Linked DNA regions of Pseudobacter ginsenosidimutans. The protein of the gene in region 2 binds, or shares a complex with, the protein of the main gene of each other region. Links are inferred from orthologs where the notes say so. Each region holds a gene or a part of one and is shown on either strand. Other genes may lie near its edges.

Region 1 (9,869 bases), 2.7 Mb from region 2 along the record:
GATGGCGCCCGAATCAATGCGCAAAGCGGCGTCAGCAAATCCATCAAAACAAATAATGCAGCCGTTACAGGATCTCCGGCTTTTGATTATACAAGCGCTTTACGTTCCCAGGCAGTGAGCCGCAATCTCCCCGAGCTGGAGAAAAGGATCAAGGAACTGGAAAAACTCGTACAACAATTACTGGCCGAAAAAGTGTAAAAGTTCCGGGCTTAGCATAAAATTCTTTAGAGCATGGCAGTTCATTCAGCCATGCTTTTTTTGTTGAAAACGGCCAGATTTGCCCTGTGGTGTTCATATTAGTTTTTATTTCATACCGCTAATCGCGTTCGAAGTTCCATTCATACTTTTTAAACATTTTTCTAATCGTATGAAACTCACTGCTATAGCGGGATTCACCACCAATCAGCCCTTTCCTGATGCCAACCCGTAAAATATCAATGCAACTTAGGGAGGTAGTAAGACGTTGATATGTATCTTTGCGCATCTAAAAAAATTGAATGGACGCGAACTTCAATCCTGACAAGCAGCATACTCTCGGATCGGCGATCAGTATTTCAGGCACGGGCCTGCATACCGGCTCTAAAGTTGACATGACCCTGAAACCCGCTAATCCGGGCTTCGGTTTCCAGTTTCAACGTGTAGATATGCCCGGCCAACCGGTGATCAAAGCCGACTGCGACCTGGTGACCGATACTTCAAGAGGTACCACCCTGGAAGACAATGGCGCCAAAGTGAGCACAGTAGAGCATATCCTGGCTGCGCTTGTAGGTATGGGAGTAGACAACTGCCTGATTGAACTGAACGGTCCTGAGATCCCCATCATGGACGGAAGCTCCGCTCCTTTTGTGGAGATCATCGAAAAAGCAGGTGTACTGGAACAGGATGCCGCAAAACAATGGTATTTCATCGACCAGAACATCTCTCATTACGACGAAAAGAAGAGAGTGGAAATGACTGCTCTTCCTGCTACAGATTATAAGATCACCACCCTCATCGACTTCAACAGCCCCGTACTGGGAACCCAGCATGCCGGCCTGAAGCATATGAGTGAATTCAAATCCGAGATATCATCCTGCCGCACTTTCGTATTCCTGCACGAGCTGGAAATGCTGCTGGAACATAATCTCATCAAAGGCGGCGACATCAACAATGCCATCGTGGTAGTGGATAAGCCTGTTACCGAAGATGAGATGGAAAGACTGGCAAAAGCTTTCGGCAGAAAGAAGATGGAAGTGAAGAGCGAAGGTTACCTCAACAACCTCGAGCTCCGTTTTCCGAATGAGCCTGCCCGTCATAAACTGCTGGATGTTGTGGGCGACCTGGCACTGATCGGTTATCCCATCAAGGCGCATATCATTGCCAACAGGCCGGGACACAGCACCAATGTGGACTTTGCCAGGGTGATCAAACAATACATTAAGAAGAACAAGCAACTGAAGAATATTCCGGTGTACGATCCCAATCAACCCCCGGTTTATTCATTGCAACAAATAGAAAAAACACTTCCTCACCGCCACCCGTTCCTGCTGGTGGACAAGATCATTGAACTGTCTGACAAGCAGATCGTTGGCGTGAAGAATGTGACTTTCGACGAATGGTTCTTCAAAGGACATTTTCCCAATAACCCGGTAATGCCTGGCGTATTGCAGGTGGAAGCCCTTGCACAGTGCGGTGGTATCCTTGCTATCAATGCCATGCCTCCCGGCGAATACGATACTTATTTTATCAAGATCGACAGCGTGAAATTCAAGCAGAAAGTGGTTCCGGGTGATACAATGATCCTGAAAATGGAACTATTGTCGCCCATCCGCCGCGGCATCTGTGAAATGAGAGGCACGGTATATGTAGGTAATAAGGTCGCCACCGAAGGTGATTTGATGGCGCAATTGGTAAAACGCGGTTAAAAACATAACCCGCACGTATACTAAGAATAAAAAAGTTCGTTTGTATATAAGTTATATTTTTGCGGGTCGGCTTGAAATCCGACTTTAACTCTTTTAGCTGATCAATTGAGTATCAAACGCCAAACTTTAAAGCAAGACCCTGTTAGTGGTTTGCAAAACCAAAACCCCAATGGGGATGGGGCTGAATTCAATACCATGAACCCTCTTCCTGTAACTACACTTAAGAACGTAAATCAAATGATCCATCCGCATACGTACATTCATCCCAATGCAAAGCTGGCCACTAACGTGAAAGTTGATCCTTTCACTGTTATCCATCAGAACGTTGAGATTGGTGAAGGGACCTGGATAGGCAGTAATGTAACTATCATGGAAGGCGCCCGCATTGGAAAGAATTGCCGGATCTTCCCCGGCGCCGTAATCGCGGCAATACCCCAGGATCTGAAATTTGGCGGCGAAGATACACTCGTTGAGATCGGCGACAATACCACTATCCGCGAGTTCGTCACCATCAACCGCGGCACTAATGACAGAGGTAAGACCAAGGTCGGCAGCAATTGCCTGATCATGGCCTACAGCCATATTGCACACGACTGTATGATCGGCAACAACTGCATCATGAGCAACAACACCCAGATTGCGGGTCACGTTGAAATGGGCGATTGGGCCATCCTCGGTGGCATGTGCGCAGTTCACCAGTTCGTAAAGATCGGCGCCCACTCCTTCGTGAGCGGCGGTTCACTGGTAGGTAAAGACATCCCTCCCTTCATCAAGGCAGGCCGTCAACCCCTCAGCTATTCCGGCGTTAACTCCGTTGGTCTCAAGCGCAGAGGCTTCACCGTTGACAAGATCAATCACCTGCTCGATATCTATCGCATCATCTACAACAAAGGCATGAACACTTCCCAGGCCCTCGAATTCCTGGAAGAAGAATTCCCTGCCACCGACGAGCGCGATGAGATCGTAACCTTTATTCGCGAGAGCGGACGCGGTATCATTAAACGCTGGTCAAAAAATAGCGTTGATGAAGATATCGCTGACTAATGCAGGCAAGCGCTTCAACCGCGAATGGATCTTCCGTAAAGTAGATTACCAGTTTATTGAAGGTAACTCATATGCTATCACCGGACCAAACGGTTCAGGCAAAAGCACTTTGCTGCAAGCCATTGGCGGCGCCATCGCACTCTCCGAAGGAGAAGCTACTTATAGCATTGAAGCCCCCGCCATTCAGTCAACACAAACCAATCCCACCAAAAAATCTCATCAGGTAGAAACTGATCACGCTTTCCGCCAGATCGCTATTGCAGCCCCTTACCTGGAGCTCATCGAAGAAATGAGCGTTACCGAATTCCTGCATTTCCACCAGCAATTCAAACCTTTCCTTTCTCAACTCACCATTCCACAGATCATCGAGACTGTCGGTCTCACCAAAGCCGCTCACAAACAGATCCGCTTCTACAGCTCCGGCATGAAACAACGCGTGAAACTGGCCCAGGCCATCTTCTCCAATGTTTCCTGCCTGCTGCTGGATGAACCCTGCACCAATCTTGATGCCGAAGGCATCGCACTCTACCAGCGCCTCATCAGCGCCTACGGCGGGGGGAGGCTCATCATCGTTAGTTCCAATGATCCGCAGGAATACAGCTTTTGTGAGAGCAGGATCAGTATTTTGGATTATAAGTCTTAGTTTTTTGTTGTCGCAAAGGGGTATGAACGCCGGCCGGAAAACAAACCAGCGCAGTTGGATTTCTTTGGGCTTTGGGTTGGATGGATTGGGCGGTGGTAATGCTATTGGGCCGATGAGCTTTTGTTTTCAAGGCCGGACTTTTCATACCACCTTTGCTCCATGTACCGGAACGTGCTGCAACCAAAATTCAATTCCTGAACTGCACACACTATGTTGTATTGCGGATCATTCAAACTACAATGATGAGCGAAAGGGGAAAATGGGAAAAACTTCGAAGCCCCCGAGAAAATGCAACAGATATTGCTTTTGCCTTAAGAGTATGATTGAGCGTGGCATTAAAAAGCTGTAACTGAACAAGGCTAACCTACCGAAGCTGCACACACGAAGATAGCTCCCCGAAAAGCAAGCCAAACAATGGCAGACAATAGCAACTCAAAAATTCATATATGAGACGCAGAAGTGTGTGGCGATTGAAATTGCCGGATGCAAAACACAGACTGCTGCACATGCGGAGACATAGCTGCGAAGGTTCTAAAAACGAGGGCCTTGAAAACATAAGCGAAGTAGCCCGGCTTAGCACCACAGCCCAATCTCTCCTATCCACAGCTCAAATAATATTCTCCCGCGCCGGTTTGTTTTCCAGCACGCGTTTTTCAGAACCTTCGCAGCAACTTAACGTTGAGAAGCGATCAGCAAATTCAGGTCCGTGTACTTCAGATCAAAGCGTTGACTAAGATGGAAATTGGTAAGTGCGCCTTTGAAGATGTAGATGCCGCTACGAAGATGCACTTTGTGCCATACAAGATTTTCGAAGCCACCTTCTTCTCCTGCTTCGAGGAGCAGCGGCATCAGTACATTGCTGATGGCCTGTGAGGCGGTACGGGCAAAGCCGGATGGAATGTTTGGTACGCAATAATGGATCACGCCGTATTTCATGAAGATGGGATGCTCATGACTGGTGATCTCGGAGGTTTCGAAGCAGCCGCCACGGTCGATACTAACGTCGATGATCACACTGCCCGGACGCATATTGCTGACCATTTCTTCGGTGACAACAACGGGTGTGCGGCCGGTGGTGGAAGCGAGCGCACCTACAGCCACTTCGCAGGTTTTGAGCTGCTTGGCCAGGATACGTGGCTCTATAACGGAAGTCCACATACGCTGTCCGATATTGTTCTGCAATCTTTTTAGACGGTATACACTACTGTCGAACACTTTCACGGAGGCGCCGAGTGCGAGGGCCGCGCGGGCGGCAAATTCGCCTACGATACCGGCTCCGAGGATGATCACCTTGGTGGGCGGAATACCGGAGATGCCTCCAAGCAAAACGCCTTTCCCGTGATTGGCGGAACTGAGGTACTGACCGGCGATCAGCATCACGGCACTTCCTGCAATCTCACTCATACTTCGGACAATGGGAAGACTATCGCTATCATCTTTCAGATTCTCGAAAGAGATGGCGGTGATACGCTTGTCCATCATCTTTTGAAGCAGCTCCGCTTTCATAGCGGAAAGATGGATGGGAGAGATGATCACCTGGTTGAACTGGAGGTAGGGGATATCTTCTTCCACTACCGGCGCACTCTTCACGAGGATGGGCGCTTTGAAAACTTCCGCCTTGTCGTACACGATGCGGGCGCCGGCTTCGGTATAGTCACGGTCACGGAAATGCGCCGCTTCACCGGCATTGTGCTCGATCACTACATCATGACCATTACTGATCAGTACGCCTACCGCATCGGGGGTGAGTGCAATCCGGTTTTCCTGGAAAGCGGTCTCCTTAGGAATACCAATATGCAATTGAGCCCCTTTGGGTTTTATATCTAGCTTTTCTTCAAGTGTTTCGTAACTGAAAGAGGTGCTGATGATCGGTCGTTGCTGAGACATGAAGATTGTTTTCTGATTGGCAGCTATATCAAATATACTTATTTCTCATTTATCTGAAGGAAGCGGGTACTGGGATCAGTTACGGAAATATGTACGGACAGGGTATTTTCGGGAAAGATCCCTTCCGCCCTTTCCGGCCACTCCACCAGGCAGATATTGCCGGAATAAAGGCAATCTTCCACGCCGGCCCTGATAGCCTCTTCTTCGTCCTTCAGCCTGTACAGGTCGATATGATAGAGCTGACCACCGGGGTAGGCATACTCGTTGATGATGGAAAACGTAGGGCTTCCCACCGTACTGGTCACTTCCTTCACATCGCACAGGGCATGAACAAATGTAGTTTTCCCGGCTCCCATCGGGCCATGAAAGGCGAAAACCTTGCGGTCGCCAGCTGCTTCCCAAAGTTTGCGGGCCGCTTCATGAATGGTATCCAGGGTAAATGATACTTGCATAAAACGCAAATATACCTTGAATTTGCAACCGTGCAGCGATATTATTGGTTATCATATAAGGCCCTTCCCGGCTCTCTTCGGTAAATTTGCATACCGCTTGATCAATTTAAACCTCTAAGCAATGGAAACAGTGAATTGGAAAGTAGATGGGATGGACTGCTCGAACTGCGTATTGACGATCCGCCAGTTTCTCGAAAAAAAAGGATTACAGGATGTAAAAGTGAACCTGGCAGGTGGAGATGTCAGCTTCATCATCAATGGACAAAATAAAAAAGATGAGATCCTCAAAGGCATCGAATCACTCGGCTACACCGTAGACGCAGGCGATGCGCAACTCAATACAAATAAGAAGAGGTTCCTCAAAAACCATCAAGAACGCTTTCTTTTCTGTATCATCTTTACACTCCCCCTCCTGCTGCATATGTTTGACCGGTGGATACATATCCACTGGCTGATGAATCCCTGGATCCAAATGGCACTGGCCACTCCCGTATACATCGTGGGTATGGACTTCTTTGGAAAGAGCGCCATCAAAAGCATCCGCAATGGAATGCCCAATATGAATGTACTCATTGCCATCGGCGCTACAGCTGCATATGTGTACAGTCTTGCCGGAGCATTGCTCGGACTGGGAGAAGGATACCTCTTCTTTGAAACCGCCGCATCGGTGATCACACTTGTGTTCCTTGGCAACTGGATGGAAGATGCCAGCATTCAGAGCACACAAAAATCCCTCAACAAACTGGCCCGCTCACAGAAAGTGATGGCCAATATGATCGCTTACGATGATCAGCACCAGGAACATGTTTTCCCCGTGGAGAACACAACCCTCCGAGTAGGCGATATCCTCCTGATCAAAAATGGAGAACAAGTGCCTGCCGACTGCAAGATCCTCTGGGGCGATGCTACCGTGAATGAAAGCATCATCACCGGAGAAAGCATGCCCATCGTCAAAAAACCAAAAGAGCATCTCATTGGCGGCAGCCTGCTGGTAGACGGAACAGTGAAAGCCTATGTGACCGCCGAAGCCAAAAATTCTGTTCTCTCCAATATCATAGACCTGGTGAAACGTGCTCAGGGAGAGAAACCGCCTGTACAACAAATGGCCGATAAGATCAGCGCCATCTTCGTTCCCATCGTACTCGGCATCGCAGCGGTGACGCTCATTGCCAACTGGATCATCCTGCAGGATTTCACGGCCTCGCTCATGCGAAGTATCGCAGTACTGGTGATCGCCTGCCCATGCGCTATGGGACTGGCAACGCCAGCCGCTATTGCAGTTGGACTCGGACGTGCGGCGCGCAGCGGCGTTCTCTTCCGTAATGCCAAAAGCCTGGAACTATTCAGAAATATCCAACAAGTGGTTTTCGATAAAACAGGAACGCTTACCACCGGTGATTTCGTGATTGCAGCGTTCGAAAAAACAAGCAATGCCATCAGCGATGAGGAGTTCAAACAGATCGTCTTCTCCCTCGAAAAATATTCCAATCACCCCATCGCACAATGTATCGCCAGGGAATGGAAACAAAGCCAGGTGATCCGCTGGGAGAAAATTGAAGAAGTGAAAGGTCTCGGCATGAAAGGCCGCACCAAAGAGGGTGATACCTGGCAGGCCGGTTCTTACAAAATTGCACAGGGCCTCACCAGCGATGCTGCTCACAATGTGTACATCGTTAAGAACGATGTACTGGTGGGATGGATCGATGTGAAGGATGAAGTACGCCCGGAAGCCATGACAGTAGTGCAATACCTTCGTCATAAGAATATCCGTACCATCCTGCTCAGTGGCGACCGCTACGATAAATGCAGGCAGCTGGCGGATTTCCTCGGCATCGATGAAGTGATTGCAGAACAAACCCCGCAGGAAAAACTCGGTGTGGTGGAAGACCTCACCCTCAAAGGGCCCACAGCCATGGTGGGCGATGGCATCAACGATGCACCGGCGCTCGCGAAAGCCACAGTAGGTATTTCACTCAGCGATGCATCCCAGGTGGCCATGCAAACCGCCGACGTGGTGCTGATGGACAATGGCATCAAAAACCTGCCCCTATCACTCGGACTGGGAAGGCATACCTACATGACTATCCGCCAGAACCTGTTCTGGGCCTTCGCTTACAATATTGTTGCGATACCCGTGGCCGCTTTTGGCCTGCTCACCCCTACCTTTGGAGCATTGGTGATGGGATTGAGCGATGTAGTGCTCGCTATCAACTCCGGTCGCCTTTTCGTAAAGAAGGTGGTGTAATCATTATGGCCTATATCCATTCATTACTGAAAGAATATTTTAAGCACGATGCCTTCCGCCCCATGCAGGAAGACATCATCAATGCCGTGCTCGATCGTGAAGACACACTGGCCATCCTCCCCACCGGCGGCGGAAAATCATTGTGCTTTCAGATCCCCGCACTCGCGCAGGATGGATTATGCCTTGTGATCAGCCCCCTCATCGCATTGATGAAGGACCAGGTGGAGAACCTTCGCAAGAAAGGGATCACGGCTTATGCCATCGATTCAGGCATGACGCGCAAAGACGTGATCAATATCCTGAAGGTAGCCACCGAAAGCAATTGCAAATTCTTATACGTATCGCCGGAACGGCTGGAAACAACGCTCTTCCGCGAATACCTGCCCGGTCTCAATCTTTGTCTCATTGCAGTGGATGAAGCACACTGTATCTCCCAATGGGGTTATGATTTTCGTCCATCTTACCTGAAGATCGCTGCGCTGCGCGATGAAGTGGGCGATGTGCCCATACTCGCACTAACGGCGTCGGCTACTCCGGAAGTACAGGAAGATATCTGTGCCAGGCTCGATTTCATCGGCAGAAATATTTTCAGGACTTCCTTTGCCCGCCCCAACCTGAGTTACAGTGTTTTCAATGTAGACAGCAAACTCAGCAAGCTCCGCGATATCCTGGAAAAAGTGCCTGGCAGCAGCATCGTGTATTGCCGCAGCCGCAAACGCACCAAACAGATCAGCGACCAGCTAAATGTATACGGCATTCAGGCCGATTGTTATCACGCGGGCCTTACCCGCGAAGAACGTAACCGCCGGCAGGAAGCCTGGATCCGCAACGATATCCGCACTATCGTTTGCACCAATGCCTTCGGCATGGGGATCGATAAGCCCGATGTACGTCTCGTAGTACACGCAGATCCTCCCGACTGCATGGAGAATTATTACCAGGAAGCAGGCCGTGCAGGCCGCGACGGAAAAAAATCCTATGCCGTACTGCTGTATGATCATACCGATCCGGAAGAGCTGCGCGCACTGCCGGGCATCCGCTTTCCCAGGTCGGAAGACATCAAAAAGATCTATACCGATGTGATGAATTATATCCAGGTGCCCACCGGCCTTGGAGGTGGCGCCTATTATGATTTTGAATTGAACGACCTCATCGCCAAATTCCATCCGGAGCCAAGGCTCGCCACTTATGCGTTGAAAGCAATGGAACAGGAAGGATGGATGAATTACAATGAACAGGTGTTCATTCCCGCTTCGGTTGGATTCATCACCAATAAAGACTGGCTCTATGATTTCGAGGAGATGCATGCAGACCTGGAACCACTGATCAAAACACTGTTACGCACATACGAAGGCATTTTTGATCAGCCTGTTCCCATCTCGGAAAAGAACATCGCATACCTCATGCGCAGTGATGTGGAAACGGTAAAACTGCAATTACGCAAACTGCATGGTTATGCGATCATTGAATACATGCCACAGAAAGATACGCCACAACTCTATCTCCGCCTCAATCGCGTGAGAACGGAAGAGCTGCGCATCGATATGGTACAATTCAATAAAAGGAAACAGCTTTTCGAAGCCCGCCTCGATACTTTACTCCATTACATAGAAGAAAGAAAACAATGCCGCAGTCAGCAGATCGCTCAATACTTCGGAGACAGGGAAGCAGACGTTTGTGGTGTTTGCGATATT
Region 2 (9,811 bases):
GACTGGGAGATCAGTAACCGTAGCAGTTGGCGCAACTGGCCGGTAAAAGAATTATGGGCCTACAGGTACCTGCTTTTCAGGTTCATCAGGCGTGATTTTCTGATCAATTACCAGCAGACATTACTGGGACCGCTCTGGGTTGTATTGCAACCTCTCTTTACGCTTGTGGTTTATGTGATGGTATTCAGCAGGTGGATAGGGATCGATACCGGCGCATCACCGCCCGTGTTATTCTTCCTCTGCGGCATTTTGTTATGGGGATTGTTCAGCGATCTCTTCACTGGCACCGCTTTCATCTTTACTCATTACAGCTCGCTTTACACCAAAGTTTATTTCCCCAGACTTATAATTCCTTTTTCCGTGGCAGGAACCCATCTGCTCCGGTTTTGTATACAGTTTGTTTTGCTGGTGGCGGTTTTGGCTTTCTATGCAGTATTCCGGGACTTCAACTTCTCCTGGAATTTCTGGTTGCTGGTATTGCCGCTGTCTATTTTACTGACTGCTCTATTTGCATTGGCGCTCGGCCTTATTTTTTGTATCCTCACTGCCAGGTATCGCGACCTTGGCAATATCGTTCACCTGGGCGTCAGGTTGTTTATGTTTGTAACGCCTGTTATCTATCCAATTTCCTCTCTACCTTCCGGCATTCGCTGGATTGTGCATATAAATCCACTATCCGCATTATTCGAAGTATTCCGGTATGCCCTATTGGGCCAGGGAATATTTTCGATGTGGCAATTACTTTACAGTGCAGTATTCATCATCATCACTTTCTTTATAGCCCTGATATGGTTCAATAAACAGGCCATCAGGCTTATAGACATTGCATAACCGATATGAGCAAGATTGTAATTGAAGCGGCTGGTGTTTCCAAGATCTACAGGCTCGGCGCCATTGGTACAGGTTCTTTCCGGCAGGATGTAAAACGCTGGATAAACAAAACCATGGGGCAGAAGAACAATGCTTTCTTCCATGAAGATAAGCTGGCCGCAGATCAGTTCATGGCCCTGAAGGATATCAGCTTCCAGGTCAGGCAGGGGGAAACATGGGGAATTGTTGGACCCAATGGCGCAGGGAAATCAACTTTGCTCAAGATCATCTCACGCATTATTCAACCAAGTTCCGGTTTTGTAAGAGGGAGAGGGACTGTTGGTAGCCTGCTGGAAGTAGGTACAGGATTTCATCCGGAACTTTCTGGCCGAGAGAATATCTATATTAGTGGATCCCTGTTGGGTATGACTAAAGCACAAGTGCTGCGCCAGTTTGATGAGATCGTTGCTTTCTCGGGGCTTGAAAAATTCATTGATACGCCGGTAAAGCGTTATTCGTCGGGCATGTATGTGAGGCTGGCTTTTGCAGTGGCTGCACATCTTAATGCGGATATCCTTATTATGGATGAAGTACTGGCTGTGGGAGATATCGAATTTCAGAAGAGATGCCTTGATAAAATGCAGGAAGTGGCCAAAGACAGCCAGCGAACGATCTTATTTGTCAGTCACAATATGCAGGCGGTGAGCCATCTTTGCCGCAAAGCAATCTGGTTGCAACAGGGAGCAATGATGGCAATGGGCGATACCAGTGATGTTGTAGAAAAATACATTGGCAGTTTACAGCAGAATAAGCTGCATGTGGCATGGGGTGAAACCAAAGAAGCACCGGGAAATGAATATGTGCGTATCCTGTCGATGGAGCTGGTGCCTCAGCTGCTGTCTGCAAAAAGTGTGATAGACATCAGAACGCCGCTGACTGTAAAGTTCACCATCCGAAATCAGCAGGATAATGCATTGCTGAATGCCGGACTGCACTTATTCAATTATGCCGGTGAATGTATTTTCGATGTAGCTTCGCTTCCTGTATTGTGCAGCGAAGGTGCAATTCAGGGGGAGTGCCAGATCCCGGGCAACTTCCTTAATGATGGAGCGTATTATCTTTCACTCATCATTGTTCAGGACACATCCATTCCATTATTCTATTATGAAGGAGCGCTTCATTTTGAAGTGGCTGATTTTCGTGAAAATACCACCTGGTTTGGTAAATGGAAAGGGGCTGTGCGTCCGCAATTTCCATTCAGGTTTGAACCGTCGATAAAACAGGCAATTCCATAAACAGCAAATTAGTTTGGATAGAATTCCGTTATCCCCTCCATTCATAGCACCGGTTTCCGACGGTGTACGCAGACCCCGCTGGTCTGTGATGATCCCTGCATTCAACTGCGCCGGATTCCTGGTGGAAACATTGGAAGCAGTACTTGCACAGGCGTTGCTTCCGGATGATATGCAAATAGAAGTAGTGGATGATCATAGTACCGATGCGGATGTGGAAGCATTGGTAAGAAATGTGGGCAAAGGAAGGATTGCTTATTTCAGGCAATCAGAAAACAAAGGAAGTCTTCGGAATTTCGAAACCTGTATCAACAGGGCCAAAGGGCACTTTATCCATTTATTACACGGCGACGATCTCATAAAGCCGGGTTATTACCAGGCAATGGATGAACTGTTTGAAAACTATCCGCAGGCAGGCGCTGCTTTTTGCCGCTATGAATACATTGGGGAAAGCAGTAAGCGCTTATATTTTCGTGATGCGGAAATGAAAGAAGCAGGTATCCTGCAGGATGCCCTGCTGCTGCTGGCTGGCCGGCAAAGGCTGCAGTTTTGCACCATTACAGTGAAAAGGGAAGTATATGAAAAGCTGGGCGCATTTTTTGGTGTTGATTATGGAGAAGACTGGGAAATGTGGGTAAGGATTGCCCGTGACTATCCCGTTGCCTATACACCGCAGACACTGGCTTCATACCGGTTACACTTGGCCTCCATTTCCGGCAGATCATATGCTACTGCCAAGAACCTGAAAGACCTTCAGTGGGTAATGCAAACCATTCAGCAATATCTTCCGGAAACGGAGAAAGAAAGGATACTGGAGCAGTCTATGAAATTCTATGCGCATTATGGTATCAAGATTGCCAATGATCTTTGGTATGGACTGAGAAACCGCCAGGGAGTGAAGGTGCAGGTGCGGGAAGCATTGCGTATGCACCGCGACTGGCTGATGTATTGGAAGATCTCAAAACTGTATACCAAGATGGCGTTGAATATTACATCATTCATTCCCCGACGCAATAAAGCACAAACTGTATGAAGGCAGGTATGACCATTCTTGTTTGCACGTATAATGGGGCTGAACGACTGCCGGTGACGCTTCGTTTTATCGCTGCACAGCAAATCCCTGCCGGTTTGGGTTGTGAGTTGCTGGTGGTCAACAATGCTTCTACGGATAATAGTCTGGAGGTGATTAAGAAAGAATGGCAACAATATGATACAGCCATCAGCCTCCGTGTTATCACGGAAACGAGGCCGGGACTAACTTTTGCGCGGGAAACAGGTTTTTGTGCGGCGCAGCATGAATATATCATTCTTTGTGATGATGATAACTGGCTGGCCCCGGATTATGTACAGACCGCCTTTGCCGTGATGGAAAGCCAGCCTGAGATTGGCATATTGGGAGGTAATGGCAATTTTGTTTTTGAAGAACCAGCGCCCGCCTGGTTATTATCCTGCAATCTCTATGCAGGTGGAGAGCAGGCCAGTAAAAGTGGAAAAGTGAACAACCAGATCGTTTATGGCGCAGGTGCAGTGCTGAGAAAATCTGCTTATGAAAAGATTTGCGCCGGAGGCTTTGTTCCTGCATTGACGGATCGCCAGGGCATGAGCTTAAGTTCTGGCGGCGATCATGAACTGTGTTATGTACTGGCATTGGCAGGCTATAAGATCTGGTATGAAGATAAACTGCGCTTTGATCATTATATCACTGCCAACAGGCTTACACTCCCTTATTATCTGACCTATATTGAAGAAAGCGCTCATTGTTTTTCTGTATTGGAACCATATAAGATCTTACTGAAAACAAAAAACAAATCCATCTTCAGATTTCGTTGGGAGCTATTCAAAAGCTTCTGGTATCATATGAGAAAAATGGGCGTATTGCTCATTACAAAACCTATTGCCAGTAAGCAGACAGACGACCGTGAATTGCGCAAGCTCCAGTATACACTGCTCATACAGCGTTTAAGGTCCTATGGCCGGATCTCGTTGTTCGAAAACAATTTTAGCAAAGCAGTATCCTTACAAAATGAATTGTTGCGAAAAGTAAAACAAAGAAACCCCATCGCTACAAATACAAATAGTAATCCTTCAGCAGCTCAGTAAATTCTTCCGTGTAATTTCCATCTTCTCCTTTTATCGTCAATTCAAATGTTGGATTGAACTGATCATTGGTCCTGGAATAATGTAAAATACTTCTGAAGAAATCATGCTTTGGTGTTTGTTTCACCAGCAGATTCTCTACCAGTGAGAATCCATTTTCTGTTGCCAGTTTATTGAAGTATTCCCATCTGTGATAGGGCAGCAAGATCCCGAAGCCTCCGTGTGGCTCCAGGCTGCGGCTGATCACGCCGATCAGTTCTTCCAGCGATAATTGTTTGCTGTGTTTGGCGATCTGCTCTTCTTCCGAAGACGATGGCAGATCATTTTCAAAGAAGGGCGGATTGGTGATGATGAAATCGTATTTGATGGGGAAGGCGTAGGTGCGGGCATCTCCGGGAAATACCCTGATACGTTCTTTCCAGATGCTTTGCTGGATGTTTTCTTTCAGTTGCTTGAATGCGCCGAGGTCCAGTTCGATGCCGTGGATCTCTGAATTCGATTTCTGGGCAAGCATCAGAGAGAGCAGTCCCGTTCCTGCGCCGATGTCAAGCACTGTAGTGTAGTCGGCGGTCTTGGCGGCAAACCATGCGCCGAAGATGCAGGCATCTGTGCACACTTTCATGGCGCACTGGTCCTGGTGAACGGTAAACTGTTTGAATTGAAAGTAGCCGTTGGCCATTTGCAGTTTTTGAGTTATACAAATTCGGTTACTGGTTTAGGTTACCATTCGGCTTTGGCGGAGGGGCTGGCAGTAAGAGGGGTATATTCTCCTGCCAGGAATTTGTAATACGCTGTGATGGCGATCATCCCGGCATTGTCTGTACAATATTGGAATGCGGGAATGAATGTGTTCCATTTCATTTTATCGCCGGTTTCTTTGAGTGCGGTCCTGAGACCGCTGTTGGCTGATACGCCGCCTGCGATACAAACATCTTTGATGCCTGTTTCGATGGTGGCCTTCTTCAGTTTGTTCATCAGGATGCTGATGATCCGATGCTGAATGGAAGCGCAGATATCTGCCAGGTTCTCTTCCACAAAATTGGGGTTGGTCTTTGTGTTCTCCTGGAGGAAATACAGGATGGCGGTTTTGAGTCCGCTGAAGCTGAAATCCAGTCCGGGTATTTGTGGCTCGGGGAATTTGAAACGATCGGGCTTGCCTGTTTTGGCGTATTTATCTATCAATGGGCCGCCGGGGTAGGGCAGTCCGAGTAATTTGGCTGATTTGTCGAATGCTTCGCCTGCGGCATCGTCGATGGTTTCGCCGATGATGCGCAGCTGGTGCGGGCTATCGCATTGCACGATCTGCGTATGTCCTCCGCTGACGGTGAGGCAAAGGAAGGGGAACGATGGTTTCGGATCGTCTATGAGATTGGCGAGCACATGCGCCTGCATATGGTGAACGGCGATGAGTGGCTTGTTCAAGGCCAGGCTCAGTGATTTGGCGAACTGTGCTCCTACCAGCAGGCTGCCGATCAGGCCAGGCGCCTGTGTGAAGGCGATGGCATCGAGATCTGATAATTGTTTGCCTGCTTCCTTCAGTGCCTTGTCCACTACCGGCACGATATTCTGCATATGTGCGCGGGATGCGAGCTCGGGCACTACGCCTCCGTATTGCTCATGCACGGCCTGGCTGGCAATGAAGTTTGAGAGGATCTTTCCGTCTGCACAAACTGCGGCCGATGTTTCGTCGCAGGAGGATTCAATTGCAAGAATGGTAACGCTCATAATCGCGGCAAAGGTAAGTATTCTCGGAGTTTTGTCCGTCACTCGCCGGGAGGCGAGGGAGGATACTGCGGGATTATTTCGAGCGTATCGCCACCACCGGGTCCATCCTGGCGGCAATGGAAGCGGGAATGATCCCTGCCAGCACGCCTACCACAATACAAATAGAAATGGCCAGCATGATGATGCCGGGCGCAATGAACACGGTAAACCCAAAGATGGCCGAGAGCACGAATGTGAGTATGACCACTATCAGCAATCCTAACATCCCTCCCATGATGCAGAGGAAAGAGGATTCCAGCAGGAATTCCGTCATGATGGTAATGCGCTTCGCGCCGATGGCTTTTTTTAGACCGATCTGCGAAGTGCGTTCGCGGACCGTCACGAACATGATATTCGCCACACCAAACATGCCAACGATCAGACTTAAAGTGGCAATGGCCCAACCGCCTTTGTTCACACCGTCGAAGATGCTGGAAGCGAAATTGGCGAAGGTATTGATATCATTAAGTGTGAAATTGTCTTCCTGAGTGGGTTTCAGTTTGCGGATGGAGCGCATGGCGCCAAGTAACTCATCTTTCAGTTGCTCGAGCGGAACATCTGGTTTTCCGGTGACGAGGATAGATGGCCCGGCCCAATCTTCTTTGGTCATCTGCTTCATGAAATTGCGGGTGATAAGCACGTTATTGTCGTAGTCCCATCCTCCCAGTATACTTTTTCCTTTCTTCTTCAGGATCCCTACCACCACTGCTTTCTTGCCGTCCTTCAGTTTCAGTTCCTGCCCCAATCCTTTTTTTACATCTGAACCGAAAAGGTTTTCAGCCACCATATAACCAAGGATGATGGCGCCAGTGCCCTGGTCAAATTCAGACTGCAGGAAATAGCGGCCAATTCCTACTTCAATGGGTTGCAGTTTGTCGAAGTCCTCGGTGATCCCATAATAATTTAGACCGGTGAGAACGCTGCCATTGTATTCGATGGGAGAACTGATATTATTGGTGTAAGCAATGTATCCGATTGCAGGCACCTTTTGTTTCAGGAGCTCTACCTCTCTGTATTTAGGGGCTGGGCGGTTCATGTATTTCCACCAGGGCGCATTATCGTCTCCCGAGTAGTCCCATTTGTCGATATAAATGGAATTGGAGCCAAGCGCCTTGATATCCTGTTGCACTGCATATTCCAGGCTGTTCACGGTGGCGAGCACGCCAATGATACAGAGGATGCCGAAACCGACGCCGGAAAGGGAGAGCAGGGTACGCAGCTTGTGCGATTTGAACTCCTGCCAGGTGAGGTTGAGGCTGCTGCCGAGAATTTCGATGATACGACGCATATTCCAAATTTAAGTGATTGTTCCCGGGTATTTGTCGCAGCACCCGCTGATTTATTTCAATGGTCATTCCGGCTGATAAGCCTTTTTATTAACTTGCTGTATGTTTACGATCGAAAGTCACCTGCTGAAAGCCAGCATCCATCCGAAAGGCGCTGAACTGCAGAGCCTGTTGCAGAAAGAATCCGGCATAGAATATATGTGGAAAGGCGATCCCGCCGTTTGGGGGAAATTCTCGCCCGTCCTCTTCCCGATCGTGGGCACACTAAAGGATAACACTTACTATTACAAAGAACAGCCCTACCAGTTGGGGCGGCATGGGTTTGCCCGCGACCATCAGTTTGCCGTGGAATCGCAGGCATTTGACAAGATCGTGTTCCTGTTGAAACAGAGTGAAGAGACTTTGAAAGTATTCCCTTTCCCATTCGATTTCAGGATCGGTTATACTATTGTTGACAGCAGCATTGCCGTTACTTATGAGGTGGTGAATACAGGTAAGGAAACGATGTATTTCTCCGTGGGTGGCCATCCCGCCTTTGCATTGCCACTGGTGGCGGATACAGTGTACGACGATTATTACCTGGAATTCGATCAGGCCGAAACCACAGGCCGCTGGCCTATCGCTGAAGCCGGACTGCTCAAAACCTCGTCCATTCCATTGCTGAACGATACAAAGCAACTGCCTTTGAACAAGGGATTGTTTGCGCAGGATGCACTGGTGCTGAAGAATCTCAACTCTTCCAGGATCTCTTTGCTGAGCCGCAAAACAGAACATGGTCTCAATATGGACTTCCCCGGATTCCCCTTCCTGGGATTGTGGGCGGCGCCCGGCGCCGATTTCCTTTGCATCGAGCCCTGGTGTGGTATTGCCGACAGCGTTGATACGATGCAGTTATGGGAAGAGAAAGAAGGGATCAACAAGCTGGAAGCAGGAGAAAGTTTTGTAAGAACATGGACGGTAACCGTATTCTGATCGGATACAGTAAAAAAATGGAATGATATAAACCTGAAATTGATAAATTGGGACCAGAGAGCAGAGAGATGGAGATTGGATAGAACCGAATGGTAAACTATGAAGTTGAAATTTTTTGACCCCCGCGAAGCAGCAAAAACCCTTAAAGCCACCGCGCACAAGAACGGAAAACTCGGATTCAGCGCCGATGCTGCAAAAAAGATGGAACTGGCCGCAGGAAAAGGAGCCAGGATCGCTTTTGATGAAGAGAACCCGGAAGACAAAACACTCTACGTGATCATCTCTTCCATGGCTATGGAAGACACTTTCAAGATCATCAAGGCCGGCGAATATTTTTACCTGAATGCCAGGTCGCTCTTCGAGGAGCTGGAGCTCGACTATAAGAACGATAATATCGTGTATGATATTTCAGAAGTGCTGATCGACGGCCGCCCGATCTACAAATTCACTAAAAGGGCAGGAGTGAAGAAAGTGCAGCTGAGCTGATCATTATATTTATTCACTTTTTCATTCTTCTATAAATCACTGTTTCGGGTGATCGCCCGCCGCGATTTCCTCTTTTTCTTTATACCTGATTCACCCGGTATACCAATTACCCGGTGGATCTTCAAAAAGTATAATATGAAAAAGTGGAAAACAATACTCTGCATTTCCTTTTTGTCTGTGATTATTTCATTGCCCGTTTTTGCACAGCCACCAATTCACGTGGCTGGTATGATCGTAAGGATGTGGAGAATGTTGATGTCGGCTGGATGACAAAACTGACATTCAAAGAGCCTTCAAAACCATTTGCACAACATGGCTGGACTTACCCCGCCAATCAAACGGATGTAACCCAGAAGATCATCACCTGGATGCAGCAGACCTTCACCTGCAAGGGATTGCTCGGCGAACCCAAACTGACGCTGCTGGCGCCGCCTCCGCCACTTCCCGGTGAACCGGAGAAAGAAAACAAGAAGGCATTGCCCAATACCTACGGCGCTTTCGTGAGATTCCACCACAACCTCGTTAAAACAAGTACAAAGAAGTTCTGGCCCATGTACGGTAATTTGTCCAACATCAATGTGGATATCCTGGCTAACAATGTAGAGCTGATCAGCAGGCAGATGATCTTTCTTTCAACAGCTGATGAATATTATTGTGTGATGCCCAAATACAACATCGGGATGAAAGGGGAATTCGATAAAGATCATAATGAAAATATGGCCAGCTACCGGAACTTTTCCAATAGCCCTAACCTGAAAAAGTATGAGCATTACCTGATTCCCGGACAGTCATTATCAGGTAATGGCGCTTTCTATGCAGTGATCATGACAAAAGACGGCAGCCCGCTGCCCTTCGAGCAGGTTACTATCAATGAGCTCATCAGCAAACTGGAAAATCGGTTACCTTATATGTATAAGGTGGCAATGAACCAGGACCGCAAAATGGAGAATATGCTGGAAAAAGCCAAACGCGGCATTCAGATCCTCAAAGACAACTATAAAAATAACCTGAATGATTATGCGTACCTCGCAAGTCTCAATACTCCGATCGATGTGATTGATCTTGCCAACCTGGAGCCGGGCAAGAATGTATACTGGTTGTCTA
Region 3 (9,866 bases), 3.8 Mb from region 2 along the record:
AAGGCGGAACAATTCCTCTTCTTTGTTCTTATCGAATCCGATGATCAGGCCTTCATTGGTGCCGATAAAGAGTTTGTTCTGATGCTGCGCCAGGCATTTATACCAATAATTCGGTTGCCTGGTGCCGTGAGTATTGAGATAGTTCTTTACTATTCTTACTGTGCGGATATCAATTTTGGAGAGGCCGGCATAGGGAACGAGCGCCCAGAGATAATCGCCGGATTGATCCAGTGCAATATCATAGATGTCCTGTCCCGGCAAACTTCTTTGCAAATGTTTATTGCCGGCGCTGAGTACTTCCATCTGTTTTCCTTCAAAGCGGTTGAGGCCGTCCTGAGTCGAGATCCAGAGGAAGCCATATTTGTCCTGTACTATTTTTCGTATATTGGAATTCGAGAGACCATTGTCTACCGAGAGCCTGGTAAGGGGAACAAAAGCAGTTTCCTGTCCTGCCGCCTGGCAGGCAATGAGCAGCAAAAGGAGTAAGGTTTTATCTCTCTTTCTGACAGCAGTAATCAGATGGTATATGGCCGATAATAATTGCACCTGGACTGTTACGATAATAGTTATTCATGACGGGGTACATGATCATGTGTACGATGAATTGGAACAATCCATCCTGCAGCAAGAGCTGACCGGGAGTTTAAGGTATGTCATTTTTTATTATTTACTGCATGAAGGAACGATTCAGGTGAAGGAATTGATATTTCACAATAACTTTCAGCGGCTTGAACAGGTAGCCAGTTATCCTGCGCAATTGAATGACCCACAGACTTTCATTCAGTTCTTCCGTCTTTATATCGGGCCTGACCTGCACCATCATCCTGGGCGCCGGCATTTACTGATCCTGAACGGACATGGGGCAGGTCTGGGTTTCTTTGCGGAAAAACACGGCGATGGCAGCATCCGTATGTTGAGTGCGGAGCAACTGGCAGATATGATCCGGCAGAGTATCGGAAAAGTGGAGGTATTGCTGGCCGTTAGTTGCTATACACAAATGCTGGAAACAGGATACTGTCTCAAAAATGAGGTAGACCTTTACATCGCACCACAAACAACGATGACATGGTACGGTGTGCATTATGCGAAATTGTTCTCACTGATGGAATCGAACCCCGGTCTCTCACTACAACAAATAGCCGAAAATGTAACGCAGAATTTTTTGCTGAAATACGAAGAAGAGCCATTCAGGAGTACTGAATTGCCGCGATATGCTGATGAACAGAATCCCAGGTTGGTGAGCATATCTGCCAATTACCTGAGTGAATATGAAGCATTGGTGGAATGTGTGAATGAGCTCACTGATTTCCTGATGGGCTGCCTGGAGGACGGCGGAAAGTTGTTGCAGGCTGTGATCCGCGCAAGAAGAAGCTGTACAGAGCTAACGCCGTCGAGATCTTTTGGTTTCATCGACCTGACTTTCTTCATAGAACAACTGCTAAAAGAAGCGGGCCCGGTGCAGCCTCTGCAGGAAATCCATCAACGCTTCGGAGATATCCGCCAACGATGTTTGGGTTCACTGCATAAGCCCCCTGGCCCGCCTGATCTCTATGCTCCTGCTATGCGAAAAAGTGTACGTTCAACAAGCAGTCCGTTATTCCTTTCTGTTTTCTTTCCTGCCTTTTCCACCACGGCTGACCAGATGGCGATCCGCGAAATTTATTTTTCGGCAGATGGCAGGTTGCGTCAATTCCGGAGGGATTGCAGGTGGGAGAAATTTATCAGGGAATTCTTCAACAGAACATAGTGATTACAATCCTACGCCACGTACTTTACCGCCACCTGAACGGAAGGAGACTCCCCAGTCCAGAGTTTCAGTAGTGTCATCAGGATTTTCGAGTGTGATCTCGGTATCATCCGGATCGGAGATAGTGAGTTCTGCATCGGGATCGTCGAGAGACTTGCCATCCTCTGTTACAGGAAGGATGTCGATAGAGCCGCGGTTTTCCATTTCGGCTTTTGGAATTTCGTACGGTGTTGTGTGCACTTCAACATTGTCCACTTCGAAAGTGATGGTGAACTTGACGCGATTTTTACCAACAGCCACTTTTTTCGCTTTCAACTTGAGGGAACCGGGAACGATATCCTCCGGCCTGAACTTGCCAAGGTTTTCCTGTCCGTCCACATTGTTGAGATGCACCAGCAGACCTGGTTTGAGTTTTACGGGGTCCTGATCATTTCCTGAATTCGGGTTAATTGTAGTGGCCATAACGTGAAATGTTTAAAAAATGAAATAATAGGGCCAAGCTAACAAGTCTTTTCACGGGTTGCAAGGGTTTATACCACATAGTGTTACCGTGAAAAACACGGTATAAAAAAAGCCGGCGGAAATCGCCGGCTGATATTTGATAAAAAGAAATCAATCGAATCAATTCAAAACACTTTTCTCTTTCACAATTTCGATTCCCTCCTGCTTGCTGATGGTTCCCCATCCGCCGAGCACATTGCGAAGATTGTGAATACCCTGGCGTTTCATGATGGAAGCGGCGATCACACTGCGATAGCCACCTGCGCAATGAACGTAGAGGTTCTGGTGTTCTTCAAGAGTTGCGAGATTGCCCGGGTCTGTCATTTCCGCGAGCGGAATATTTTGAGCGCCCTGGATATGTCCATCTGCAAATTCTGTTTCCCTTCTCACGTCCACAACAACCAGGTGTTGATCGAAAGGCAGGTCCATGGCCAGTTCATCGGCTTCAACGTCTATGATCATGTCCACTTCTTCACCGGCTTGCTGCCATGCTTCGAATCCGCCTTCGAGATAACCTTCCATTTTGGAGAAGCCAACACGTGCTAGTCGAACCACAGTTTCCCTTTCTTTACCAGCTTCTGTTACCAGCACGATGGTTTTATCGAAGGGGAGGAGGCTGCCGGCCCATTCAGCAAAGCGGCCTTCGAGGCCAACACTGATGGAATGGGGAACAAATCCTGAAGTGAATACGGAAGCTTTCCTGGTATCAAGCACAATCACATCTTCATTGCTCTGGAATTCTTTGAAGGCGGGGATGCTGAGCGGCTTCAATCCATTTTCCAGGATATTGTCCAGGCTGTCGTATCCTTCCTTGTTGATGCGTGCGTTGATAGGGAAGTATTGTGGTGGCAGAGCGAGGCCATCAGTTACTGCGCGAATGAATTCTTCGCGGGATTGTGGCTGCAATGCATAGTTGGTTTTTTTCTGTTCACCGATGGTGCTGTGTGTTTCAGGACCGAGGTTCTTTCCGCAGCTGCTGCCGGCGCCATGAGCGGGATACACGATCACATCATCGGGCAATGTGGCGATCCTGTTCTGTAAAGAATCGTAGAGCAGTGATGCGAGGTCTTCCTTGCTCATATTGCCGCTGCTGAGATCGGGGCGGCCCACATCTCCAACAAACAAAGTGTCTCCGGTGAAAACTGCATGCTCTTTTCCTGCTTCATCTTTCAGGAGATAGCAGGTGGATTCCAGTGTATGACCTGGCGTGTGCAGCACCTGGATGCTGAGCTTGCCGAGTTGAAAGGTTTCGCCATCTTTCGCAAGATGGATGGGAAATCCGGTTTCTGTATTGGGGCCGTACACGATAGGGGCACCTGTAGCCTTCTGAAGGTCCAGGTGGCCACTCACGAAATCGGCATGGAAATGTGTTTCGAAAATATATTTGATGGTGGCATTGCGTTCAGTGGCCAGCTGAAGGTAGCTGTCGATATCGCGGAGGGGGTCGATGATAGCGGCCTGTCCTTCACTTTCCACGTAGTAAGCGGCCTCACTTAAACATCCTGTATATAACTGCTTAATAAACATTCGTTAACCTGTTTTGGGAACAAAGGTACTAAAAAAGCAAAAAGCAGAAGGAGGGGTAATCCCTTCTGCTTAATTGCCAGGTTGATTAAAAAAATACGCTGATACGGTTTGTCAGGTATTGAGGTCCTCCACACATTGCATGATATGAGCAACACGGGATCCGTTGACGGAATAGTAAATGAATTTGCCATCTCTTTCAGTCTTCACAATTCCCGCTCTTCTAAGAATGGCTAAGTGTTGGGATGCGACGGATTGTTCCAGTCGCAGGCGAACATAAATTTCCGTTACGGTTAGGCGTCTGTGCTCGTCAATGAGCTTCAGGATTTGCTGCCGGAGCTTGTGGTTCAGTGCCCGTAAGATCATAGCAGCCTTTTTCAGATTCAGGAAGTCTACTTTTACGGAATCACCGGGAACACCTTCCGCGGCTAGCACCATGGAGTAATTACTTGTTACGTTCATGTGCACATCAGAGCTTTTTAGTATTATATAGGATAAGAGTGTCAAATTTACAAGAAAAAGTCACCATTCCGGAACGAAGAAGGATAAAAGTTTCAGTTGGTTACTTTTTTATATGAGAATAAAATTCCTTGAGATAAACGGGTTCTTCGTAGGCCAGATCGGCAAATTTTCCTTGTAAAAATAATCGTTCTGCGAGCGGCGCCAAATGTTCGGCTGTTTGGATCACATCTGCAAAAAATGCATGCGGATGATTGCATACAGGTTTCCACTTAGCACTCCCATTACCGAGAAAAAGTATACTATTATTTTCTAATTCTTTGTTAAAAGAGTCAGCGTCAAGGATAAGCGCAGCGGGCTTTTCAACAATGTTTAACTCCAAATCATACAGAGCAGTAAACACTTCCATTCTTCTGGCGTCGATCATCGGGCAGAGAATCGTGGCATTTTTTAATCCGGCTTTAATGCTGTACTCATCCCCATTTGGGAAAGATTGTAGTGTTGCAGCGTAAGCCATCACACGCAAAGTATTTTCTGTGATCAGCGGAATATTCAACGCAAAGCATAATCCTTTCGCTGTGGCCATGCCTACGCGCAGCCCTGTATAGGAGCCCGGACCGGCCGTTACAGCAATACCCTGAAGATCTTTTGCGGTGTTTTGCGTTTCCTGTAAAATTTGTTCGATAGCAGGTTGTATCCAGGCCGCATGATCCCGCTGCTGGTTGTTCACCATGGTGCGCAGCGCCTTGCCATCTTTTGAAATACTGATGCTCGCGTTCTCTGTAGCTGTGTCTATGTTGAGCAGTAGCGCCATTACGGATTCGATTGTTGTGATTGGACGGCAGATTCGAGTGCTGGTGCGGGAGCATAACGCGTATCGGTAAGATGCAATTGCTGCAGCAGGGCGTATACGCGCTGCAATCCTATTTTTTCGGTCCAATCGAATGGTCCCATGGGATAATTGGTGCCGAGTTTCATAGCGATGTCGATCTCCTCTCTGCTGCTGACACCCGCTCCCAGTGTGAAGTAGGCTTCATTGATGATCATGGCCAGTACACGCGCAGTGATCATACCCGGAACATCAGGCGCCAGCTGGTACTGCCAGTTGAAAGCAGCGAACAGTTCTTTCACTGCGTTTTCGGTTATAGATACAGGTAAGACGATCTCGGCGATATTCCTTTTCAATAATGTGGGCCATCCATTGATCCTGATGAAAGGATGACGGATATCGGCGGTTGTGTATTCCACGGCATTCACCAGCACAGGTTTGGGCAGCAGTTTTGCCAGGTGTTGATTGCGCTCGGGATCATTGCGGAAGAGCAGGTCTGCATAAGCATCTGCATCCAGCATGGTGAGCGAGCTCATGGAATCAACCCAGATAAAGGTGATGTCTTCAGGGAATTGATGTTGCAACCATTCATTCTTCAGTGTATCATCGGCCAGTATTGCGATCGTCATAGCTAAAAAACTTTCCGCAAAGAAAACGTATTACCGGGAATTATCAGGTGAGTACAAGTGCCGGGGTTTTAATATTTTTACGCCATGGAAAAAAGAATCATCAATACACCGGACGCGCCCGCTCCCATCGGGCCTTACAGCCAGGCGGTCCTGGTCAACGGAACAGTATACATTTCAGGTCAGATCGCTATTGATCCTGCAACCGGCAATATCGAAGCCACCGATGCCGGCAGGGAAACTGAGCAGATCATGAAGAATCTGAAAGCTGTACTTACGGCAGCCCAGCTGGATTTCGGACATGTGGTGAAGACCACCATCTTCCTCAGCGATATGGCCCTTTTCCCGGTTGTGAACGAAGTGTACGGCAAATCTTTCACCGGCGATTTCCCTGCGCGCGAAACAGTTGCTGTAAAAGGATTACCAAAAGGTGTGAATGTGGAGATCAGTATGATCGCTGTAAAATAATCAGGCAAGCCAATGTATGATCAGGTTGGGAATGGCTACTGCTACTGCAATGCCGTAGATCAGGTCCAGCCAGATCATACTTCCCAGGGAGCCTAAATAGATCAGTCCTGTCAGCGGGTAACCAATGAGCTTTATGATGGGCTGTGTATCTTTCTTCCTGATCTCGTTCCAGATCTCCCTGGCATCTCCTGTGCTGGGGAAGGCGTGCATGGCGATGGAAACACCCAGCCAGATCAATACATAATGCAGGAAATTTGCATTGTTCAATGTGAACACCGGTAATGCAGCTGGCAATGCGATCAATGCTCCGAGGATCGTATTCACCAAAAAAGGGCCCACTGCAATGAGGATGGTTTGCCATTTGTAGGGTGGGATCTCGTGCAATACAAATCCCGCGGGATTGCCCACCTGGAAATACACTACCTGGAACACGGGAATTTTAAACAAACGGCAAAAGAGTTGATGCGCCAGTTCGTGCACAACAACACCCGGACAAGTAGCAATAGAGATAGCGATCCCTGGTATGAGCATATCGTTTTTTATTTTGCTCTGAAAGGAACTTTGCCGCTGATCACATCTGTAGCGTACAATACAAATTCCTTCGTGGCTTCGTTGTTTACATTTTTACATTCTTCTATCAACGCATCCCGTTTATCTTTTTCACCATTGAAATGATAAGCCAGGATCAAAGTGGCGGTGTTGTAGGGATCCTGTTCATCGGTCTCAACACTTTGCAATGCGAGTTGCAGTCCTTCTTCATCTTTTTTCTGTTTCAGTCTGGTCCTGGCTTTTGATGCGATGGCGTAACCTGCTTCATTGTTGATCTTTAGCAGTGCCTCGCAATATTTGTCTGCGCTTTCGTAGTCATTCATTTCTCTTTTCAGACTGGCCATCAAGCGTAGTGCAGGAAAATAACCGGCATCGATCTTCAATACATTTTTCAGGATGCTGTCGCAGGGATGGAAACGATTTTGATCGAAGAGGATCGAGGCATAGGAAAAATGCGCATAGATATCATCCGGGTGATTGCTGAGGTATTTTTTGAATGACTGATCAGGGATATTGTTCCTGTGCACTTTCATGAGCTCGATCATGGAATCTTTGGGCATATAGCTGTTGAATTTTGCCATGGCATCGTCCACTTTTCGGTAGAGCTGATCGTTTTCGATGCTTTTGCCCACGAGCTTTTCGGCGATCACGGAAAAAGCAGTGAGGTCCATATTGTTGAAAGCAGCGAGTGCAAGATGGCACTGGATCTCGATGTCTCCCGGGTTTTTGGAAGCAGCTTTGGTGAATTCGCGCTGGGCGGTAAGGAATTTTTTTTCTGCCTCTGCTTTCTTGCCTCTCGTGATATGCAGCCCCAATGTGAGATTGGAGGGAAAGCTGATGCAGCAGTAGATCAGGAGCACCAGGATTGCGCCGCCGAAAATTTTGATGAGTAACGGAATGGGATACCTGATAAAGCCCTGTCTGCAGCTCTGGCAAAGTGGTGTAGGATGGCCATGAATGATATCCGGTGCGCCGCATTGTTCGCACCCGTTATCATCCGGTAAATATGCCGGTACCTGGTAAAGAGGATTTTTCATACAGAAAGGCTCTGTATAAAACGCGGGAATCTTAGGTTTATTATCAGCGTGTGGGCAGTTGCCCGACTCCCGTTGAATGACTGCCCGCTGCGAAAAAAAACGGCAGCCTGTTAAGCTGCCGTTCAGGAAAATATTATTGAAATGATCTATTTCAACACGCCGAGTTCCTTTCCGATCTTGGTGAAGGCGGCGATAGCTTTTTCGAGATGATGCTGATCGTGCGCAGCGCTGATCTGTACGCGGATGCGGGCTTGTCCTTTTGCTACCACAGGGTAGAAGAAGCCGATCACGTAGATGCCTTCTTCCAGCAGTTTGGCGGCAAATTGCTGGGCCACCACAGCGTCGTACAACATGATTGGCACAATGGGATGGTCTCCCGCTTTGATATCGAAACCGGCAGCGGTCATCTGGCTGCGGAAGAATTTGGTATTGTTCTCCAGTTTATCGCGGAGTGCGGTGGTTTCGGAGAGCAGGTCCAGCACAGCAATGGATGCGCCTACGATGCTGGGAGCAAGTGTATTGGAGAAGAGATAGGGTCTTGAGCGCTGGCGCAGCATTTCGATCGCTTCCTTGCTGCCGGAGGTGAATCCGCCGGAAGCGCCGCCCAGGGCCTTGCCCAGGGTTCCTGTGATGATATCGATCTTACCCATTACGCCACGATACTCATGTGTGCCTCTTCCTGTTTTGCCGAGGAATCCGCTGGAGTGACATTCGTCAACCATAATGGCGGCATCATACTTTTCTGCCAGTTCAACAATTTTGTCGAGCTGCGCGATGGTGCCATCCATGCTGAAGGATCCATCAGTAACGATGATCCTGTTGCGATTGCCGGCCGCTTCTTTGAGTTTGGCTTCGAGGTCGGCCATATCGTTGTGCTTGTAGCGGAAGCGTTGTGCTTTGCAAAGACGCACACCGTCAATGATGCTGGCGTGGTTGAGCTCATCGGAGATGATGGCATCCTGTTCGCCGAACAATGGCTCGAATACGCCTCCGTTGGCATCGAATGCAGCGGCATAGAGGATGGTGTCTTCAGTGCCGAGGAATTTGGAAATTTTGGCTTCCAGTTCCTTGTGAATGTCCTGCGTGCCGCAGATGAAGCGCACGCTGCTCATACCATAGCCGCGGAAGTCGACATATTTCTTTGCGGCTTCTATCACTTTGGGATGAGAAGAGAGACCTAAGTAGTTGTTGGCGCAAAAGTTAAGTACGGTCTTGCCGTTCACAGTGATCTCGGCTCCCTGTGGGGATTCGATGATCCTTTCTGTTTTGAAGAGGCCGGCGGATCTGATCTCGTCGATCTCAACTGCCAGTCTTTTCACGAGATTGTTATTCATGTAGCTAGTTTTTTTAGATAGGGGGCAAAAATAGTGTAACATTTTCGATGTACCTTCGTCCTATACTTCAAAGAGGTGCACTATGTTTAGAAAAACTTTTGTTCGCGTAACGCTGGTTGGTTGCCTGCTGATGGCAGGAACACTGATCATGCTGGCTGCCTGGGCGCCAAAGCTCAGCAAGGTTGCGAATGAATGCGAAGCAGCCGGAGTGGTGAAGGAACAGTGCGAGTCGCAACTCAAAGAACAGGGAGAATTCCTGATCTGGGAGACGTTGAACCGGACGCTGAATATCGCCCTCCACTAATTCATTACATTATCAATTGAAAGAATATGAAAGCCGTCTCCTGTCAGGAGGCGGTTTTGTTTTCTGAGGTCAGGTAACTGAGGTGATTGGGTACCGGGAACATATTTGAAAAATATTCCGGGTTCCTGTAACTTTTGTTCCCGCCATTCGTATCACAACATAACAAGTCTACATTAAACAACAGCCTGGTCCTGCTTATGACCGAGAAAGAGTATAATGATTGTGTGAACATGTATTCGGATAACGTGTATCGTTTCATCCTGAAGAATCTCCGTCATGCGGAAGATGCGCAGGATGTGGTACAAACGGCATTCGAAAAGATGTGGATCAATCGCAGCGAGGTGGATGCCACCCGTTGCAAGAGTTATCTCTTCACCGTGGCCTACAATCAGATGATAGACCATATCCGGAAGAACAAACGGATCAGCCTGAGAGAGGACTTCAGGGAAGAGGCGAAGGTAACAGACGGGCAGGTGCACAATACCCGG

The links.
Region 1: the proteins of tsaD (region 2) and tsaE are in contact, whole or in part, in a crystal structure (PDB 6N9A), measured with the Thermotoga maritima proteins. The link is inferred for Pseudobacter ginsenosidimutans from one-to-one orthologs. Residues at the interface, in WP_004082750.1 of Thermotoga maritima: Cys10, Asp11, Arg49, His50, Leu82, Gly84, Gly135, Gly136, Glu154, Thr155, Leu156, Asp157, Asp158, Ser159, Glu162, Asp165, Lys166, Arg169, Leu170, Tyr175, Lys213, Thr214, Leu217, Tyr218, Gln221, Arg222, Asn324; in WP_004082108.1 of Thermotoga maritima: Leu37, Gly38, Lys46, Lys57, Val59, Lys60, Ser61, Thr63, Phe64, Thr65, Leu66, Met67, Val69, Pro71, Tyr82, Arg83, Leu84, Asp86, Asp88, Phe89, Asp93, Ile128, Asp130, Glu131, Arg134.
Region 3: the proteins of tsaD (region 2) and tsaB are in contact, whole or in part, in a solved structure (PDB 4WQ4), measured with the Escherichia coli proteins. The link is inferred for Pseudobacter ginsenosidimutans from one-to-one orthologs.

The regions. Positions count from the first base shown.
Region 1 is NZ_CP042431.1:2,408,057-2,417,925, reverse strand. The notes cover bases 4,224-7,147. They hold tsaE (tRNA (adenosine(37)-N6)-threonylcarbamoyltransferase complex ATPase subunit type 1 TsaE), read right to left. Parts: upstream 5,931-7,147; coding sequence 5,517-5,930; downstream 4,224-5,516. Other genes in these bases: FSB84_RS09910 (heavy metal translocating P-type ATPase), read left to right, coding at 6,052-7,147; FSB84_RS09920 (alanine dehydrogenase), read right to left, coding at 4,264-5,478. In the rest of the region: lpxD (UDP-3-O-(3-hydroxymyristoyl)glucosamine N-acyltransferase), read left to right, coding at 1-198; FSB84_RS09935 (bifunctional UDP-3-O-[3-hydroxymyristoyl] N-acetylglucosamine deacetylase/3-hydroxyacyl-ACP dehydratase), read left to right, coding at 498-1,904; lpxA (acyl-ACP--UDP-N-acetylglucosamine O-acyltransferase), read left to right, coding at 2,055-2,948; FSB84_RS09925 (ABC transporter ATP-binding protein), read left to right, coding at 2,929-3,591; more of FSB84_RS09910, read left to right, coding at 7,148-8,175; FSB84_RS09905 (RecQ family ATP-dependent DNA helicase), read left to right, coding at 8,181-9,869. UniProt on the Escherichia coli protein: Required for the formation of a threonylcarbamoyl group on adenosine at position 37 (t(6)A37) in tRNAs that read codons beginning with adenine.
Region 2 is NZ_CP042431.1:5,085,062-5,094,872, forward strand. What follows is about bases 3,923-6,788. They hold tsaD (tRNA (adenosine(37)-N6)-threonylcarbamoyltransferase complex transferase subunit TsaD), read right to left. Parts: upstream 5,925-6,788; coding sequence 4,920-5,924; downstream 3,923-4,919. Other genes in these bases: FSB84_RS19985 (glycosyltransferase), read left to right, coding at 3,923-4,202; FSB84_RS19990 (tRNA1(Val) (adenine(37)-N6)-methyltransferase), read right to left, coding at 4,165-4,878; FSB84_RS20000 (ABC transporter permease), read right to left, coding at 5,998-6,788. Outside these bases: FSB84_RS19970 (ABC transporter permease), read left to right, coding at 1-831; FSB84_RS19975 (ABC transporter ATP-binding protein), read left to right, coding at 837-2,105; FSB84_RS19980 (glycosyltransferase family 2 protein), read left to right, coding at 2,119-3,135; more of FSB84_RS19985, read left to right, coding at 3,144-3,922; more of FSB84_RS20000, read right to left, coding at 6,789-7,251; FSB84_RS20005 (aldose 1-epimerase family protein), read left to right, coding at 7,352-8,221; FSB84_RS20010 (hypothetical protein), read left to right, coding at 8,327-8,707; FSB84_RS20015 (hypothetical protein), read left to right, coding at 8,851-9,811.
Region 3 is NZ_CP042431.1:1,290,983-1,300,848, reverse strand. The notes cover bases 3,191-6,111. They hold tsaB (tRNA (adenosine(37)-N6)-threonylcarbamoyltransferase complex dimerization subunit type 1 TsaB), read right to left. Parts: upstream 5,046-6,111; coding sequence 4,335-5,045; downstream 3,191-4,334. Other genes in these bases: FSB84_RS05185 (RidA family protein), read left to right, coding at 5,774-6,111; FSB84_RS05190 (3-hydroxyacyl-CoA dehydrogenase family protein), read right to left, coding at 5,045-5,689; FSB84_RS05200 (ArsR/SmtB family transcription factor), read right to left, coding at 3,887-4,234; FSB84_RS05205 (MBL fold metallo-hydrolase), read right to left, coding at 3,191-3,775. Also shown: FSB84_RS05220 (sensor histidine kinase), read right to left, coding at 1-477; FSB84_RS05215 (hypothetical protein), read left to right, coding at 527-1,747; FSB84_RS05210 (hypothetical protein), read right to left, coding at 1,751-2,209; more of FSB84_RS05205, read right to left, coding at 2,369-3,190; more of FSB84_RS05185, read left to right, coding at 6,112-6,154; FSB84_RS05180 (DUF3267 domain-containing protein), read right to left, coding at 6,155-6,685; FSB84_RS05175 (tetratricopeptide repeat protein), read right to left, coding at 6,694-7,740; kbl (glycine C-acetyltransferase), read right to left, coding at 7,887-9,074; FSB84_RS05165 (hypothetical protein), read left to right, coding at 9,157-9,378; FSB84_RS05160 (RNA polymerase sigma factor), read left to right, coding at 9,576-9,866. UniProt on the Escherichia coli protein: Required for the formation of a threonylcarbamoyl group on adenosine at position 37 (t(6)A37) in tRNAs that read codons beginning with adenine.